Regions from separate parts of the Streptomyces sp. NPDC107581 genome, predicted to be linked through region 2. Evidence: riboswitches for the same ligand, from Rfam matches in the RefSeq annotation. Region 2 holds a riboswitch; each other region holds the start of a gene.
The links. Region 2 has a riboswitch for cobalamin ahead of ACZ7P3_RS36915 (CbtB domain-containing protein). Riboswitches for the same ligand answer to the same signal wherever they lie in the genome.
Positions count from the first base shown of each region.

Region 1: linked by a shared signal. The riboswitch ahead of nicT (Nickel transporter NicT) and the one ahead of ACZ7P3_RS36915 (CbtB domain-containing protein) in region 2 are both predicted to bind cobalamin.
Region 3: linked by a shared signal. The riboswitch ahead of ACZ7P3_RS22860 (ribonucleoside-diphosphate reductase subunit alpha) and the one ahead of ACZ7P3_RS36915 (CbtB domain-containing protein) in region 2 are both predicted to bind cobalamin.

Region 1 is NZ_JBVKBH010000004.1:397,387-402,331, forward strand. It holds gene ACZ7P3_RS11765 (aldo/keto reductase) at 1-763, shown strand, start outside; gene nicT (Nickel transporter NicT) at 928-2,055, opposite strand; cobalamin riboswitch at 2,089-2,316, opposite strand; gene ACZ7P3_RS11775 (catalase) at 2,451-3,971, opposite strand; gene ACZ7P3_RS11780 (class I SAM-dependent methyltransferase) at 4,547-4,945, shown strand, end outside.
Region 2 is NZ_JBVKBH010000020.1:14,398-19,342, reverse strand. It holds gene mmsB (3-hydroxyisobutyrate dehydrogenase) at 1-884, shown strand, start outside; gene ACZ7P3_RS36925 (enoyl-CoA hydratase) at 881-1,675, shown strand; gene ACZ7P3_RS36920 (hypothetical protein) at 1,816-2,166, opposite strand; adenosylcobalamin (AdoCbl) riboswitch at 2,553-2,675, shown strand; gene ACZ7P3_RS36915 (CbtB domain-containing protein) at 2,717-2,932, shown strand; gene ACZ7P3_RS36910 (CbtA family protein) at 2,958-3,830, shown strand; gene ACZ7P3_RS36905 (histidine phosphatase family protein) at 3,923-4,513, opposite strand; gene ACZ7P3_RS36900 (short-chain fatty acyl-CoA regulator family protein) at 4,545-4,945, opposite strand, start outside.
Region 3 is NZ_JBVKBH010000008.1:332,419-337,363, reverse strand. It holds gene ACZ7P3_RS22875 (GntR family transcriptional regulator) at 1-476, shown strand, start outside; gene ACZ7P3_RS22870 (DUF3311 domain-containing protein) at 613-876, shown strand; gene mctP (monocarboxylate uptake permease MctP) at 873-2,501, shown strand; cobalamin riboswitch at 2,760-2,884, shown strand; gene ACZ7P3_RS22860 (ribonucleoside-diphosphate reductase subunit alpha) at 3,010-4,945, shown strand, end outside.

The sequences.
Region 1 (4,945 bases), on a different contig from region 2:
CGACGCACGCAACCACCGGGGCAGTTCACGCCGCTGGCTGGTCAGCGCGCTGGACGACAGCCTGCGCCGCCTCGGCGTCGACCACATCGATCTCTACCAGGTCCACCGGTGGGACCCGAGCACCAGCGACGAGGAGACGCTCTCGGCCCTGACCGACCTCCAACGCGCCGGAAAGATACGTCACTTCGGCTCCTCGACCTTTCCTGCCCACCGCCTCGTGCAGGCACAGTGGGCCGCCCGCGAGCACCGCCTGAGCCGTTACGTCACCGAGCAGCCCAGCTACTCGATCCTGCAGCGCGGCGTCGAAGCCCACGTCCTGCCCGTGACCGAGGAGTACGGGATGGGTGTGCTGGTGTGGAGCCCGCTGGCCTCGGGCTGGCTGTCGGGGGCGATCCGCGCGGGCCGGGACATCACCACCAGCCGGTCGGCGTTCATGCCGCAGCGCTTCGACCTCACCGTTCCGTCCAACTGGGCCAGGCTCGACGCCGTGGAGCAGTTGGTGAAGGTGGCCGACGAGGCCGGCCTGACCGTGATCCAGCTCGCGCTCGGCTTCGTGACCGCGCATCCGGCCGTGACCAGCGCGCTCATCGGCCCCCGCACACTGGAGCACCTCCACTCCCAGCTCGCCGCCGCCGACACCGTGCTTCCCGCCGACGTGCTCGATGCGATCGACGGAATCGTGGCTCCCGGCACCGACCTCGCCGCGCACGAGAAGAACGACACCCCGCCCGCTCTGCTCGACCCGTCGCTGCGACGCCGCTGATGCCGGCGGAATCCAGCGCGACGACCGACACCCACCTCAGCGCCGCCGGCGTCCGCACCGGCCTCCCGCGCACCGATGGCAGGCCAACAGGCCCACCGCTGCCGTGCAACGCCATGGAGAGGTCGGCGGCGCAGAAGTGAACGCGCGGTACGGCTGTGGCCGCGTCAGTCGGCTTCGGCGGTCTTCGCGTTCCAGCGGTGTTCGACGCCCGCCAGGCGCCAGTAGGCGATGGCGCAGGCCCAGACGACGACGAAGAGACCGACGATGATGTAGCCGACGTTGTCCAGGTCGATGCCGGAGATCCAGTCGGTGATCCCGTCCTGGAGGCCGAGGTTGTCGTGCAGGACGCTGACGAGCTCGATGGTGCCGATGATGAAGGCGACCGCGATGGAGAGGCCGGTGATGGTGAGGTTGTAGTAGACCTTGCGGACCGGGTTGGAGAACGCCCAGTGGTAGGCGAAGTTCATGAAGCAGCCGTCGAGGGTGTCGAACAGGCTCATACCCGCGGCGAACAGCAGGGGCAGGCACAGGATCGCGTACCAGGGCAGCCCCGCGGCGGCGCCGGAGCCGGCCATGACCATCAGGGCGACCTCGGTGGCGGTGTCGAAGCCCAGCCCGAACAGGACGCCTACGGGGTACATCTGGCCGGGCCGGGTGATGGACTTCGTCAACCGGCCCAGGATGCGGTTCATGAAGCCGCGGTTGTCGAGGTGCTTCTCCAGCTCGTGCTCGTCGAACTCACCGGCGCGCATGGCCTTGAAGACCCGGTAGATCCCGGTGAGGGCGACCAGGTTGAGGGCCGCGATCAGGTAGAGGAAGGTGCCGGAGACGGTGGTGCCGATCAGGCCGAGCGTCACATGGGCGTCGGAGTTCTCGTTGAGCAGGGTGCCGGTCACCCGGGCGCCGGCGGCGATGAGGGTGGCCATCGCGACCACGATCGTCGAGTGCCCCAACGCGAACCAGAACCCGACCGACACCGGGCGCTTGCCGTCCGCCATGAGCTTGCGGGTGGTGTTGTCGATGGCCGCGATGTGGTCGGCGTCGAAGGCGTGCCGCATGCCCAGGGTGTAGGCGGTGATGCCGAGTCCCACACCGAACACCTGCTTGCCGACCGTGTAGTGGTTCGGGGCGACCAGCATGATCAGGATCATGAAGGCCACGACGTGCAGGGCCGCGATGACGGCGAGCAGACCGCCGGTGCGAAGCCAGTCACGGCGCTCCCACCGCAGCGAATGCGTGGCCGGTATTCCGGTGTCCGAGGACGGCGGGGCGGGGTTTTCGGGCAGGGTCATGTCGGGCAGCCTCTCCAGCACCTCGTGGACGGGTCGTCGTACGGTGCCGTGGCCGGTCTCCTGGCTGACGGGTCGAACGTCCGCGCCGCCCGGCCTTCCCAGGCGCGGCATGCGCCCAGTGGCCGCCTGCTCCCGGCGAGGAGCAGGAATGGTGCGAAGACTTCCCGATCACAGTGGCGAGGGCCGCTCCGGACTCCCGTGTCCGAACTGATCGGACACGGTGCACCGGTCTTCCCGAGCACCACGGCCGGACCAGGTTAGCCGACCGACCCCGGCACGGCGGCGCTGCCCGACTCCGCTGCTCTTCCGCCCGAGGCCACGGCCTGAGGCCGGCAGTCACCCGACACACCCGGCGTCCCGTGAGTCGCCCTCGCCCCCAGGGCCGGTCGAGCCTCTCAAGCCTTGTGCTGCATGGAGCTCCGGGCCGGGTTGCCCTGTTCGGCAGCCTTGGGGTCCTTCTCGTCGGCCTTGGCCCGTACGCCGTCGGCGATGCGCTTGCCGATGGTTTCGTCGATGTTCGACCAGTAGGCGAAGGCACGCTCGAGGACGGGTTCGCTCACTCCGTCGAGGAGATGTCCGACGACGTTGTCGACCAGCCGGTCACGGGCGGCGTCGTCCAGGACCTCGCGCACCATGGTGCCGGGCTGCCCCCAGTCGTCGTCCTCCGAGTGGGAGACGTAGGCGGCGCGGGTGATCTCGCCGTCGGCCGTCCAGCTGGGCGGGGATCCGTAACGCTCCGTGTCCGCCGTGGGGCCTCCCTTGGAGTTCGGGGCGTACACCGGGTCGGTCGTGTTCCGGTAGGCCATCGCCCCGTCCTTGGAGTACGTGTGGACGTCGACGACGGGGGCGTTCACGGGAAGCTGCTGGTAGTTGGCGCCGATGCGGTGGCGGTGGGCGTCCGCGTAGGAGAACAGCCTGGCCAGCAGCATGCGGTCCGGGCTCGGTCCGATGCCGGGGACGAAGTTGTTGGGCTGGAACGCCGCCTGTTCGATCTGAGCGTGGTTGTCGGTGGGGTTACGGTCGAGCGTCATGCGGCCGACCGGGATCAGCGGGTAGTCCCCGTGCGGCCACACCTTGGTGAGGTCGAACGGGTTGAACCGGTATCCCGCGGCTTCCTCGTACGGCATGACCTGGACGTACAGGGTCCAGCTGGGGTAATCACCGTCCCTGATGTGCTCGAAGAGGTCCCGCATGTGGTAGTCCGTGTCGGCCGCGGCCATCTGGTCGGCCTCGTGCTGGGTGAAGAATTCGATGCCCTGATCGGTCTTGAAGTGGTACTTCACCCAGAACCGCTCGCCGTCGGCGTTGATCCACATGTACGTGTGGGAGGTGTAGCCGTTCATGTGGCGCCAGGTCCGCGGAATGCCCCGGTCTCCCATCAGCCAGGCGACCTGGTGGGCGGACTCAGGGGAGAGCGTCCAGAAGTCCCACTGCATGTCGTGGTCACGCAGGTTGTTGTCGGCACGACGCTTCTGGGACCGGATGAAGTGCTGGAACTTCATCGGGTCCTTCACGAAGAACACCGGAGTGTTGTTGCCGACCATGTCGTAGTTGCCTTCGCCGGTGTAGAACTTCACCGCGAAGCCGCGAGGATCACGCCAGGTGTCCGGGCTGCCGCGCTCGCCGGCCACGGTCGAGAAGCGGATGACCAGGTCGGTGCGGGTGCCGGGCTGGAACACGGCCGCCTTCGTGCAGGCACTGACATCGTGGGTCACCTCGAAGGAGCCGAAGGCGCCGCTTCCCTTGGCGTGCGGCTGGCGCTCGGGAATCCGCTCCCGGTTGAACTGCGCCATCTGCTCGATCAGGTAGGCGTCCTGCAGCAGGATCGGTCCCCCGGGACCCACGGTGAGCGAGTGTTCGTCACTCTCCACCGGTGCGCCGGAATCGCTCGTGGTGGCGGGTCGGATCTCCGTCATGAGTCTGCCTTTCGTGATGCGTCAGCAGTGACGCCGCGTCCTCGGGCATCGACGTCCGATCGGCGAGGTGCGGCTGCCGCTCTCACTGCGCCGCACGCCGCACAGACGCGGTGTGGACGGTCCCGGCCGGCACCTCGTTCCCACAAGGTCGCGTGACCCGGAGAGAGCGGGATAAACACCCTCGCCTCAACCCTCGACACAAGGGCACACCGGTATAGACCAAATGGAAGACCTGGCAGCTGGTGCCGGCGATCGATCGAGGAACGGGGCCAAGGGCAGGCCGGCCGCGGTGCGCGGGCCCGCCTCGGTCGAGATCCGGACCATTCCCTGCGCCACCACCTGCACGGCGGAGGCGCGCGAAGAGGATCCCGGAGGCCGCACCGAGGGTGTCCGTCCTCCACCGGAGCCGCACGACCACCTGTACAGGAGGCCGGGAGGGAGTCCTGTTCTTCGTGGCTTCTGCCAGTACGACCGCCTGCCGTAGTCCGTAGAGACTGCCAGCCACAGGCCACGAAGGGCCCCGGAGAGGGGAGGCCGTGGCCGGCAACGTGACGGAACACGGGGAGGACAGCACAGTGAGTGCGCAGCAGTACGACGAGATCGGTGAGGCGTTCGAGGGGTTCAAGGCCCTGCCGCTGGAGCGGTACGCGGTGGTGCCCAGCTTCCTGGCCATGGTCGGGGAGGTGCGCGGGAAGTCGGTCCTCGACCTGGCCTCCGGCACCGGCTTCTACAGCCGGGAGTTCAAGCGGCGCGGCGCCACGGACGTGCTCGGCATCGACATCTCCGGTGAAATGGTCTCCGTGGCACAGGCGTTGGAGGCAGGAGATCCGCTGGGCGTGCGGTACGAGACGGGCGACGTGTCCGAACTGCGTTCCCTTGAGCACCGGTTCGACATCGCCCTGGCGGTCCAGCTGCTCAACTACGCGGAGGACATCGCCACCACCGAGCGGATGTGCCGCAACGTGCGCCGAAGC
Region 2 (4,945 bases):
TCGCGTTCATCGGACTCGGGCACATGGGCGCGCCCATGGCCGCCAACCTGGTCAAAGCGGGCCACCGCGTGCGTGGACACGACCTGGTGTCCGACGCTGTGGACGGTGCTGCGCAAGCGGGCGTCGAGCCCGCCGGAACCGCGGCCGAGGCGGTGACGGACGCCGAGGTGGTCATCACCATGCTCCCTGCCGGCCGTCACGTCCTCGACCTCTACGACACCGTCCTCTCCGCGGCCCGGCCCGGCACCCTGTTCGTCGACTGCTCCACCATCGACGTCGCCGACGCCCGCGCCGCGCACGAACGCGCGGTCGACGCAGGGATGCAGGCTCTGGACGCACCGGTCTCCGGGGGAGTGGTGGGAGCCGAAGCGGCCACGCTCACCTTCATGGCCGGCGGGGGCGAGAGCGAATTCGGTGAGGCGCGTCCCCTGCTGGAGGCGATGGGCAAGAAGGCCGTCCACTGCGGCGGCCCGGGCGCCGGGCAGGCCGCGAAGATCTGCAACAACATGATCCTCGGCATCTCCATGATCGCCGTCAGCGAGGCGTTCGTCCTCGGCGAGAGCCTCGGCCTGTCCCACCAGGCCCTGTACGACGTGGCCGCCACGGCGTCCGGGCAGTGCTGGGCCCTCAGCGTCAACTGCCCGGTCCCCGGGCCCGTGCCGAGCAGTCCGGCCAACCGGGACTACCGTCCGGGATTCGCGGCCGCCCTCATGGCCAAGGACCTGGGGCTCGCGGCCAACGCGGTCCGAGCGGGCGGAGTGCACGCGGAACTCGGCTTGCGCGCTTCCGAGTTGTACGCCGCGTATGCCGAGCGAGTCGGTGCCACGGAGGACTTCTCCGGCATCGTCCGCACCATCAGGGATCAGAGCGGAGAACAGGGATGACCACCAAGGAGCGGGACGCCGAGTACGAGACGATCCTCGTCGAGCGCAAGGGCCGCACCGCGCTGCTCACGCTCAACCGTCCCCAGGCCCTCAATGCGTTGAACCTTCAGGTCATGAACGAAGTCGTCGCGGCGACCGAGGACGTCGACCGCGACTCGGACTGCGGCTGCATCGTGATCACGGGCTCGGCGAAGGCGTTCGCGGCCGGCGCCGACATCAAGGAGATGCAGCCGCAGAACTACATGGACATGTATCTCGCCGACTGGTTCGCCGCCTGGGACCGCCTCGGACAGCTCCGCACGCCGACGGTGGCGGCGGTCGCCGGATACGCCCTCGGCGGCGGCTGCGAGCTCGCCATGCTCTGCGACATCCTGCTCGCCGCCGACACGGCCGTCTTCGGCCAGCCGGAGATCAAGCTCGGCGTGATCCCCGGCATCGGCGGTTCCCAGCGCCTGACCCGCGCGGTCGGCAAGGCCAAGGCCATGGAACTCTGTTTGACCGGGCGCACCATGGACGCGACCGAAGCCGAGCGAGCCGGGCTCGTCTCCCGGGTGGTCCCCGCCGACGACCTGCTCGGTGAGGCCCTGGCCGTCGCCGAGACCGTCGCCGGCATGTCGCTGCCGGTCGCGATGATGGCCAAGGAAGCGGTCGGGCGGGCCTTCGAGACCACGCTCGCGGAAGGCGTCCGCTTCGAACGGCGCCTGTTCCACGCGGTGTTCGCCACCGCCGACCAGAAGGAGGGCATGGGCGCCTTCGTCGACAAGCGGCCGGCCGAGTTCCGGCACCGCTGAACCACCGACCCGTTCCGTCCCGCCCAGCAGGAGATGAAGATCAAGCCGGGCGGGACGACGCGTACGTGTTGTGTGCCGACCGTGCATCGGGCCGGCGCGGCGGCCATCGGGCATGAACGATTCTGCGGCCGTGAAGTGGCTCAGACTGCCAGGTCCCTGTGCTGACGCAACAGCGCCGCGATCGCGCAACGAAGGCAGCCGCCTGCGGTGTTCCCTTCCTCGGCTTCGCCATCGGGGCAGGACCTCGAGCACAACGCCGGTTCCGCAGCGGACTGCCGGCCGCAGTCGTCCCGCGCTGCGGCGATCAGTGCCTCCAGCTCCTGCAGGAGCTGGTCGGTACGTTTCGCCTGTTGGGCGAGGACGCGCACACGAGCGCTCTGCCCGCCGATCTGCCGGCGGCTGGCGACGAGCAGCTCATACTCCTCCGGAGGGAGAGCGACCACTTCGCGGCCGCCGAGCGTGATGCGGCGTGGTGTGAGACGTCTTGCCACTGAGTTCCTCCGCCTCTTGCCCGGAGCGGTCCAGGTTGTGTCTGCAGGATTCTGTGGCAAGGCCATGAATCGACTGCGTCGGTGTACCGGAGAACGTGAGGCAGCTCTCCGTGGTTCCCCTGCGGCCCCTGTTGTCCTGAAACATTCCAGTGCGAGGCTGGTACTGGCCGTCCGGTCGCTGTCGCGATGGGGTTCACCGGCGGCTCTGGTCACATTGCCAAAGATATACGGATCTGCCGCACGGGAACCGTCTGTCCCGGCTCTCCGGCCTGCCTTCAGGAGCTTTGAGCCGGTCGGTCCGAGTGCTCGTCGAGATTGCCGGGAGTGGTCGCGGGATCGCACACTCTCGGCCATCTGTCTGATTGACGGATCATCGCCGCTGTCCGTACTCTCCATATGTAGTGATGGCCTAAGGAAGCTGGTGAAAATCCGGCACGGTCGCGCCACTGTGACAGCCCCGTCGAAGGGTGGGGCTGGAGTCAGACACTTGGCCGTCGCGACGCTCCATTGGTTGAGGGACGCACGATCCCCTGAAGGAGGGGCTCATTTCATGAGCAGCATGTCCGCGCCCGCGGCGCTTCCCACCCCTGTTGTCCTGCCGGCCACGAAGGCCGTGCTCTGGCTGGCCGGAACCGCGTTGATCGCGCTGGCCATCTACTACTTCATCGGAGTCGACCAGGGCGCCTACTCCGTCTTCGGCAAGGACATGCACGTCCACGAGTTCGTGCACGACGCCCGCCACTTCCTCGGCTTCCCCTGCCACTGACGAGAGCAAGCACGGACATCTGAACATGGAAAAGAGACTCATACTGCGCGGCGTCATCGCCGGCGCAGTCGCCGGTCTGCTCGCATTCGTCTTCGCGCGGATCTTCGCCGAGCCGCAGATCAACAAGGCCATCAACTACGAGAGCGGACGCGATGCCGCACAGGAGGCCCTCGACAAGGCCGCCGGCATCGCACCGGGGGCTCCCGACCCGGACATCTTCAGCCGGACGATCCAGGCCAACGTCGGCATCGGCGTGGGCATGGTCTTCTTCGGCATCGCCATGGGCGCGCTGTTCGCCGTCGCCTACGCCATCTGTCTCGGCCGGGTCGGCAACCTGCGTCCGCGCAACCTGGCGCTGCTGGTGGCCCTGGGCGGCTTCCTCGGCTTCTACCTGGTGCCGTACGTGAAGTACCCGGCCAACCCGCCGGCGATCGGGCACCCGGACACGATCAAGGACCGCGGCAACCTGTACCTGGTCATGGTTCTCTGCTCCGTCGTGTTCCTCGTCGGGGCGGTCTGGCTCGGTAAGCGTCTGCAGTCGCGCTTCGGCAACTGGAACGCCACGCTCCTCGCGGGCGCCGCGTACGTCGTCGCCATCGGCGTCGTGATGGCACTGCTGCCGCAACTCGGCGAACTCTCCGCCAACGTGCACGAGTACGGCCACCAGGCCACGGAGACGCCCCTGCCCCTGAAGAACTCCAAGGGTGCCATCGTCTACCCGGGCTTTCCGGCAGACGTACTCTTCTCCTTCCGTTTCTTCTCCGTCGCCGCGCAGGCCCTGCTGTGGGCGGCCCTGGGCCTCGTCTTCGCCCCCATGGCGGAGCGGCTGCTCGATCCGGCGATCCGGGCATCCGCCAAGCCGGCGCCGAAGCAACCGGAGCCGGTCGGCGCAGCATGACGGACCCGAGAGCCGCAGCCGCCTGAACCGGAGGCGGCCCTCGGAACCGGCGAACGACGCGAGAACCAGCGGAGGCATTCCTCCGCTGGTTCTCAGTGCGTCGGGGTGGTCTCCGACGGGGCGAGGCCGTGCCCGAGCCGCAGATTCCAGCGGCCGGACCGTCCGCTGAGTTCCGTCGCCGTCAGCGGCGGTACGTCGAGCCGCCAGAAGGCGGCCAAGGGCAGCCCCAGGACGTGCACGACAGCGGCCCGCACCACCTCCGGTTCCACCACGGCGACGGTACGGCCGTCCAGCTCCCGCACGGTGTCCAGCCACTGTCCGACCCGGTCGCACACGTCCCGCACCGACTCCCCGCCGTGCGCGGCCCAGGTGGGATCGGAGAGCCAGGCGCCCACCGCCTCCGGCTCGGCCGCCCCCACGTCGTCCAGGGTGCGGCCACGCCACCGGCCCACATCCAGGCCCCCGAGCCGAGGTGAGTCCGAGCCGTCGAGAGCGAGCGCCGCCGCCGTCTGTCGGCAACGCGCACTCGGGGATGTGACCACGCGGGCGGGTGCGGGCAGCGAGCCGGCCGCCGAGCGGGCGTTGGCTGCTCCGATGTCGTCGATCGAGTCGCCGTCGTAGAAGCGTGCGTGCCGCAGGGATGGGCTCGTCGCGGGCGAGACGAAGATGACGCGGCTGGTCACGTGGCTGCTCCTGCTCTCCGAGTCGGAGGTGTCATGGGGTGCGGGTCTCCACGGGGTAGGGCACGTAGGTGCGCCGGTCCGGGTCGATGGCCAGCCGTCCGCCGGCCGGTGGCCTGGCCCGCTGGGCACAGTCGCGGCGTTCGCAGATCCGGCAGCCCAGGCCGATGGGGGTCGCGGCACGGGGGTCGTCCAGGGCGATGCCCTCGGCGTAGACGAGCCGGTGCGCGTGCCGCAGTTCGCAGCCGAGCGCGACGGCGAACTCGGCGCGCGGGGCATGGTGTCCGAACCCACCGCGCGTGATGGTCCGCGCGATCCAGAAGTACCGCTTGCCGTCGGGCATTTCGGCGACCTGGGTGAGTATCCGGCCGGGCGCCGAGAACGCCTCGTACACCGTCCACAGCGGGCAGGTGCCGCCGAGCCGCGAGAAGTGGA
Region 3 (4,945 bases), on a different contig from region 2:
CCTACACGGAGGACATGCGGGCCCAGGGCCTGGAGCCCACCTCCCAGCTGCTGGACGTCGGCTACATCACCGCGGACGACCGGCTCGCCGAGCTGCTCGACATAACGGCCGGCGGGCGCGTGCTGCGCATCGAGCGGCTGCGCATGGCCAACGGCGAGCCGATGGCGATCGAGACCACCCATCTGTCGGCCAAGCGCTTCCCGGCCCTGCGGCGCTCGCTGGTGAAGTACACCTCCCTCTACACCGCCCTCGCCGAGGTCTACGACGTCCATCTCGCCGAGGCGGAGGAGACCATCGAGACCTCGCTGGCCACCCCGCGCGAGGCGGGCCTGCTCGGCACCGACGTGGGCCTGCCGATGCTGATGCTCTCCCGCCACTCCCTGGACCACGAGGGCAAGCCGGTGGAGTGGGTCCGGTCCGTCTACCGGGGCGACCGCTACAAGTTCGTGGCACGGCTCAAGCGCCCGCAGGACTAGAGGGACCCGAGGTCTTCACATCTCGACCCCCAAATCGACATACCGGTATACGGACGAGGTCTTCCGCTGCCGCGACACCGTCACCTAGATTGCCTGCGCATTACACAGGTGATCAGCGAGGGGACGGAGCCGTGGGATGTCCGAAACGCCTGAAGTGAGACCACCGGTCGTGACACCGGTTCGCGTGATCATCGGCCTGTGTCTCGTCGCACCCTTCGTGGCGATGCTGTGGGTCGGCTCGTACGCCAAGACGGACCCGGCCTTCATAGGCATCCCGTTCTTCTACTGGTACCAGATGCTGTGGGTGCCGCTCTCCACCGTGCTCACGGTGGTGGCCTACCAGCTGTGGCGGCGTGACCAGCGCTCCCGCGAGGGCGCGAACGGGGGTGCGGCGAAGTGAAGACCGGCGTCAACGGCGTCGCGCTCGGCGTCTTCATCTTCTTCTTCCTGGCCGTCACGGTCATGGGCTTCCTGGCCGCCCGCTGGCGCAGGGCCGACAACGAGCACTCCCTGGACGAGTGGGGCCTGGGCGGACGATCGTTCGGCACCTGGATCACCTGGTTCCTGCTCGGCGGCGACCTGTACACGGCGTACACCTTCGTCGCCGTGCCGGCGGCGATCTACTCGGCGGGCGCGGCCGGCTTCTTCGCGGTGCCGTACACGATCCTGGTCTACCCGCTGATCTTCACGTTCCTGCCGCGCCTGTGGTCGGTGTCCCACAAGCACGGCTATGTGACGACCTCCGACTTCGTGCGCGGCCGGTTCGGCTCCAAGGGCCTGTCGCTGGCCGTGGCGCTGACCGGCATCCTCGCGACGATGCCGTACATCGCGCTCCAGCTCGTCGGCATCCAGGCGGTGCTGGACGTGATGGGCGTGGGCGGCGGGGAGAACACCAACTGGTTCGTGAAGGACCTGCCGCTGCTCATCGCCTTCGGCGTGCTGGCGGCCTACACCTACTCCTCGGGCCTGCGTGCCCCCGCGCTGATCGCGTTCGTCAAGGACGCGCTGATCTACATCGTGATCGCGGTGGCGATCATCTACATCCCGATGAAGCTCGGCGGGTTCGACGACATCTTCGCCAAGGCCGGCCACGCCTTCAGCCAGGTCAACCCGGCCACGGGCAAGCCACGCGGCGCGCTCGCCCCGCCGGAGGCGGGCCAGTGGACGTACGCCACGCTGGCGCTCGGCTCGGCGCTCGCCCTGTTCATGTACCCGCACTCGATCACCGCGACGCTGTCGTCCAGGAGCCGTGAGGTGATCCGGCGCAACACCACGATCCTGCCGCTGTACTCGCTGATGCTGGGCCTGCTGGCCCTCCTCGGGTTCATGGCGATCGCGGCCGGGGTGAAGGTCACCAACGGGCAGCTGGCGATCCCACAGCTGTTCGAGGACATGTTCCCGGACTGGTTCGCGGGCGTGGCCTTCGCGGCGATCGGTATCGGCGCCCTCGTGCCCGCGGCCATCATGTCCATCGCGGCGGCGAACCTCTTCACCCGCAACATCTACAAGGACTTCATCAAGCCGGACGCCACGCCGAAGCAGGAGGCCCAGGTCTCCAAGTTCGTGTCGCTGCTGGTGAAGGTCGGCGCGCTGGTCTTCGTCCTGACCATGGACAAAACGGTCGCCATCAACTTCCAGCTGCTGGGCGGCATCTGGATCCTGCAGACCTTCCCGGCGCTGGTCGGCGGCCTGTTCACCCGCTGGTTCCACCGCTGGGCGCTGCTGGCCGGCTGGGCGGTCGGCATGGTGTACGGCACGGTCGCCGCCTACGGGGTCGCCTCCCCGACCCAGAAGCACTTCGGCGGCAGCGCCAAGGACATCCCGGGCATCGGTGAGATCGGCTACATCGGCCTGACCGCGTTCGTGATGAACGTGGTGGTCACCGTGGTCCTGACCGTCGTCCTGAAGGCCGTGAAGGCCCCCGAGGGCCTCGACCAGACCCGCCCGGAGGACTACACGGCCGACGCGGGCGAGCCGGGGGTCCGGGCCGAGCTTCCGCCCGCGACCGCAGGAAGCGCCCACTGAAGCACCCGGGGGCGCGGGGCCGCGTCGGCGTGCGGGGGCGCCGCACGCCGACGCGGACGGCCACGGAACAACCTGCAGCGGGCCGCCGAGAGCCCACCATCACGGCGGCCCGCTGTTCCGTGCCCGCGTTCGCACACCCGCACGGGACCGGAACCGCGCCCCACCTGGACGACATCACTCTCCTCATCTGCGAGTTGACCCTCTGAAGCCACGGCGACACAACATCTGGGGGTGACGTGACAGCCCGGCACTAGATGTATGCTCATCCTCGCTGTCGTCGCAGGGGAATCCGGTGCGAATCCGGAACTGTCCCGCAACGGTGTACTTGCGTGCATCCGCACGCCTGTGTCAGTCCGAGGACCTGCCGACAGCGCGCGCCCGACCGTCCGGTCCGGGTGCCTTGAGACGTCCGGGCCTCGTGGAGTGGGCGGGTGGACGCGACGCCGTGCGCGCTCGTGCTGCCCCCTGCCCTCCGCAAGGCCCCGTGCCGAGCGAGGGAGAGCCCCACGTGACCATCGCGCCAGCCGACCCGGCTTCAGTCATCCAGGCGACCGAAGCGGTGGAGACCGACGGTCCCGGTACCGCACTGCTGCGGACCCTGACCGAGCTGACCGCCGACCTCCCCGACGCCGACCCCGGCCGGGTCGCCGCGGCCGCGCTGCGCGGCCGGTCCGCCCGGGCCGACGAGGCGGAGTTGCGCGAGCTGGCCACGGAGGCGGCCGCCGGCCTCATCTCCGAGGACCCCGCCTACTCCCGGCTGGCCGCCCGGCTGCTGACCCTCTCCATCCGCGCGGAGGCCGCCTCGCAGGGTGTGACGTCCTTCACCGAGTCCGTGACCGTGGGCCACCGCGAGGGTCTCGTCGCCGACCGGACCGCGGAGTTCGTCCGGCTGCACGCCGCCCGGCTGGACTCCCTGATCGACCGGACCGCCGACGACCGCTTCGGCTACTTCGGCCTGCGCACCCTGCACAGCCGCTATCTGCTGCGCCACCCGATCACCCGCCAGGTGATCGAGACGCCCCAGCACTTCATGCTGCGCGTCGCCGCGGGCCTCGCCGAGGACGACAGCAGCCACGCCGTGGACGAGGTCGCCGCGCTCTACGGGCTCATGAGCCGACTCGACTACCTGCCCTCCTCCCCCACGCTCTTCAACTCCGGCACGCGCCACCCGCAGATGTCGTCCTGCTATCTGCTGGACTCCCCGCTGGACGAGCTGGACTCCATCTACGACCGCTACCACCAGGTCGCCCGCCTCTCGAAGCACGCCGGCGGCATCGGTCTGTCGTACTCCCGCATCCGCAGCCGCGGTTCGCTGATCCGCGGCACCAACGGGCACTCCAACGGCATCGTCCCGTTCCTGAAGACCCTGGACGCCTCGGTGGCCGCGGTGAACCAGGGCGGCCGGCGCAAGGGTGCCGCGGCCGTGTACCTGGAGACCTGGCACTCCGACATCGAGGAGTTCCTGGAGCTGCGGGACAACACCGGTGAGGACGCCCGCCGTACGCACAACCTGAACCTCGCGCACTGGATCCCGGACGAGTTCATGCGCCGGGTCAACGCCGACGCGCAGTGGTCGCTGTTCTCCCCGGCCGACGTGCCGGAGCTGGTCGACCTGTGGGGCGCGGAGTTCGACGCCGCCTACCGCAGGGCGGAGGCCGCGGGGCTCGCGAAGAAGACGATCCCGGCCCGCGATCTGTACGGCCGCATGATGCGTACCCTCGCGCAGACCGGCAACGGCTGGATGACCTTCAAGGACGCCGCCAACCGGACCGCCAACCAGACGGCGACCGCGGGCCATGTCGTCCACTCCTCCAACCTCTGCACGGAGATCCTGGAGGTCACGGACGACGGGGAGACGGCGGTCTGCAACCTGGGCTCGGTCAACCTCGGCGCCTTCGTGGGCGACGGGGACATCGACTGGAAGCGCCTGGACGAGACGGTCCGCACGGCCGTCACCTTCCTGGACCGCGTGGTCGACATCAACTTCTACCCGACCGAGCAGGCGGGCCGCTCCAACGCCAGGTGGCGTCCGGTGGGCCTGGGCGCGATGGGGCTGCAGGACGTCTTCTTCAAGCTGCGCCTGCCCTTCGACTCCCCCGAGGCCAAGGCCCTGTCCACGCGGATCGCCGAGCGCATCATGCTCGCCGCGTACGAGGCCTCCGCCGACCTCGCCGAGCGCAACGGCCCGCTGCCCGCCTGGGAGAAGACCCGTACGGCGCAGGGTGTGCTGCACCCCGACCACTACGACGCCGAGCTGAACTGGCCCGAGCGCTGGGCGGCCCTGCGCGAGCGGATCGCCTCGGTCGGCATGCGCAACTCGCTGCTCCTCGCGATCGCCCCGACCGCGACCATCGCCTCCATCGCGGGCGTGTACGAGTGCATCGAGCCGCAGGTCTCCAATCTGTTCAAGCGCGAGACCCTGTCCGGTGAGTTCCTGCAGGTCA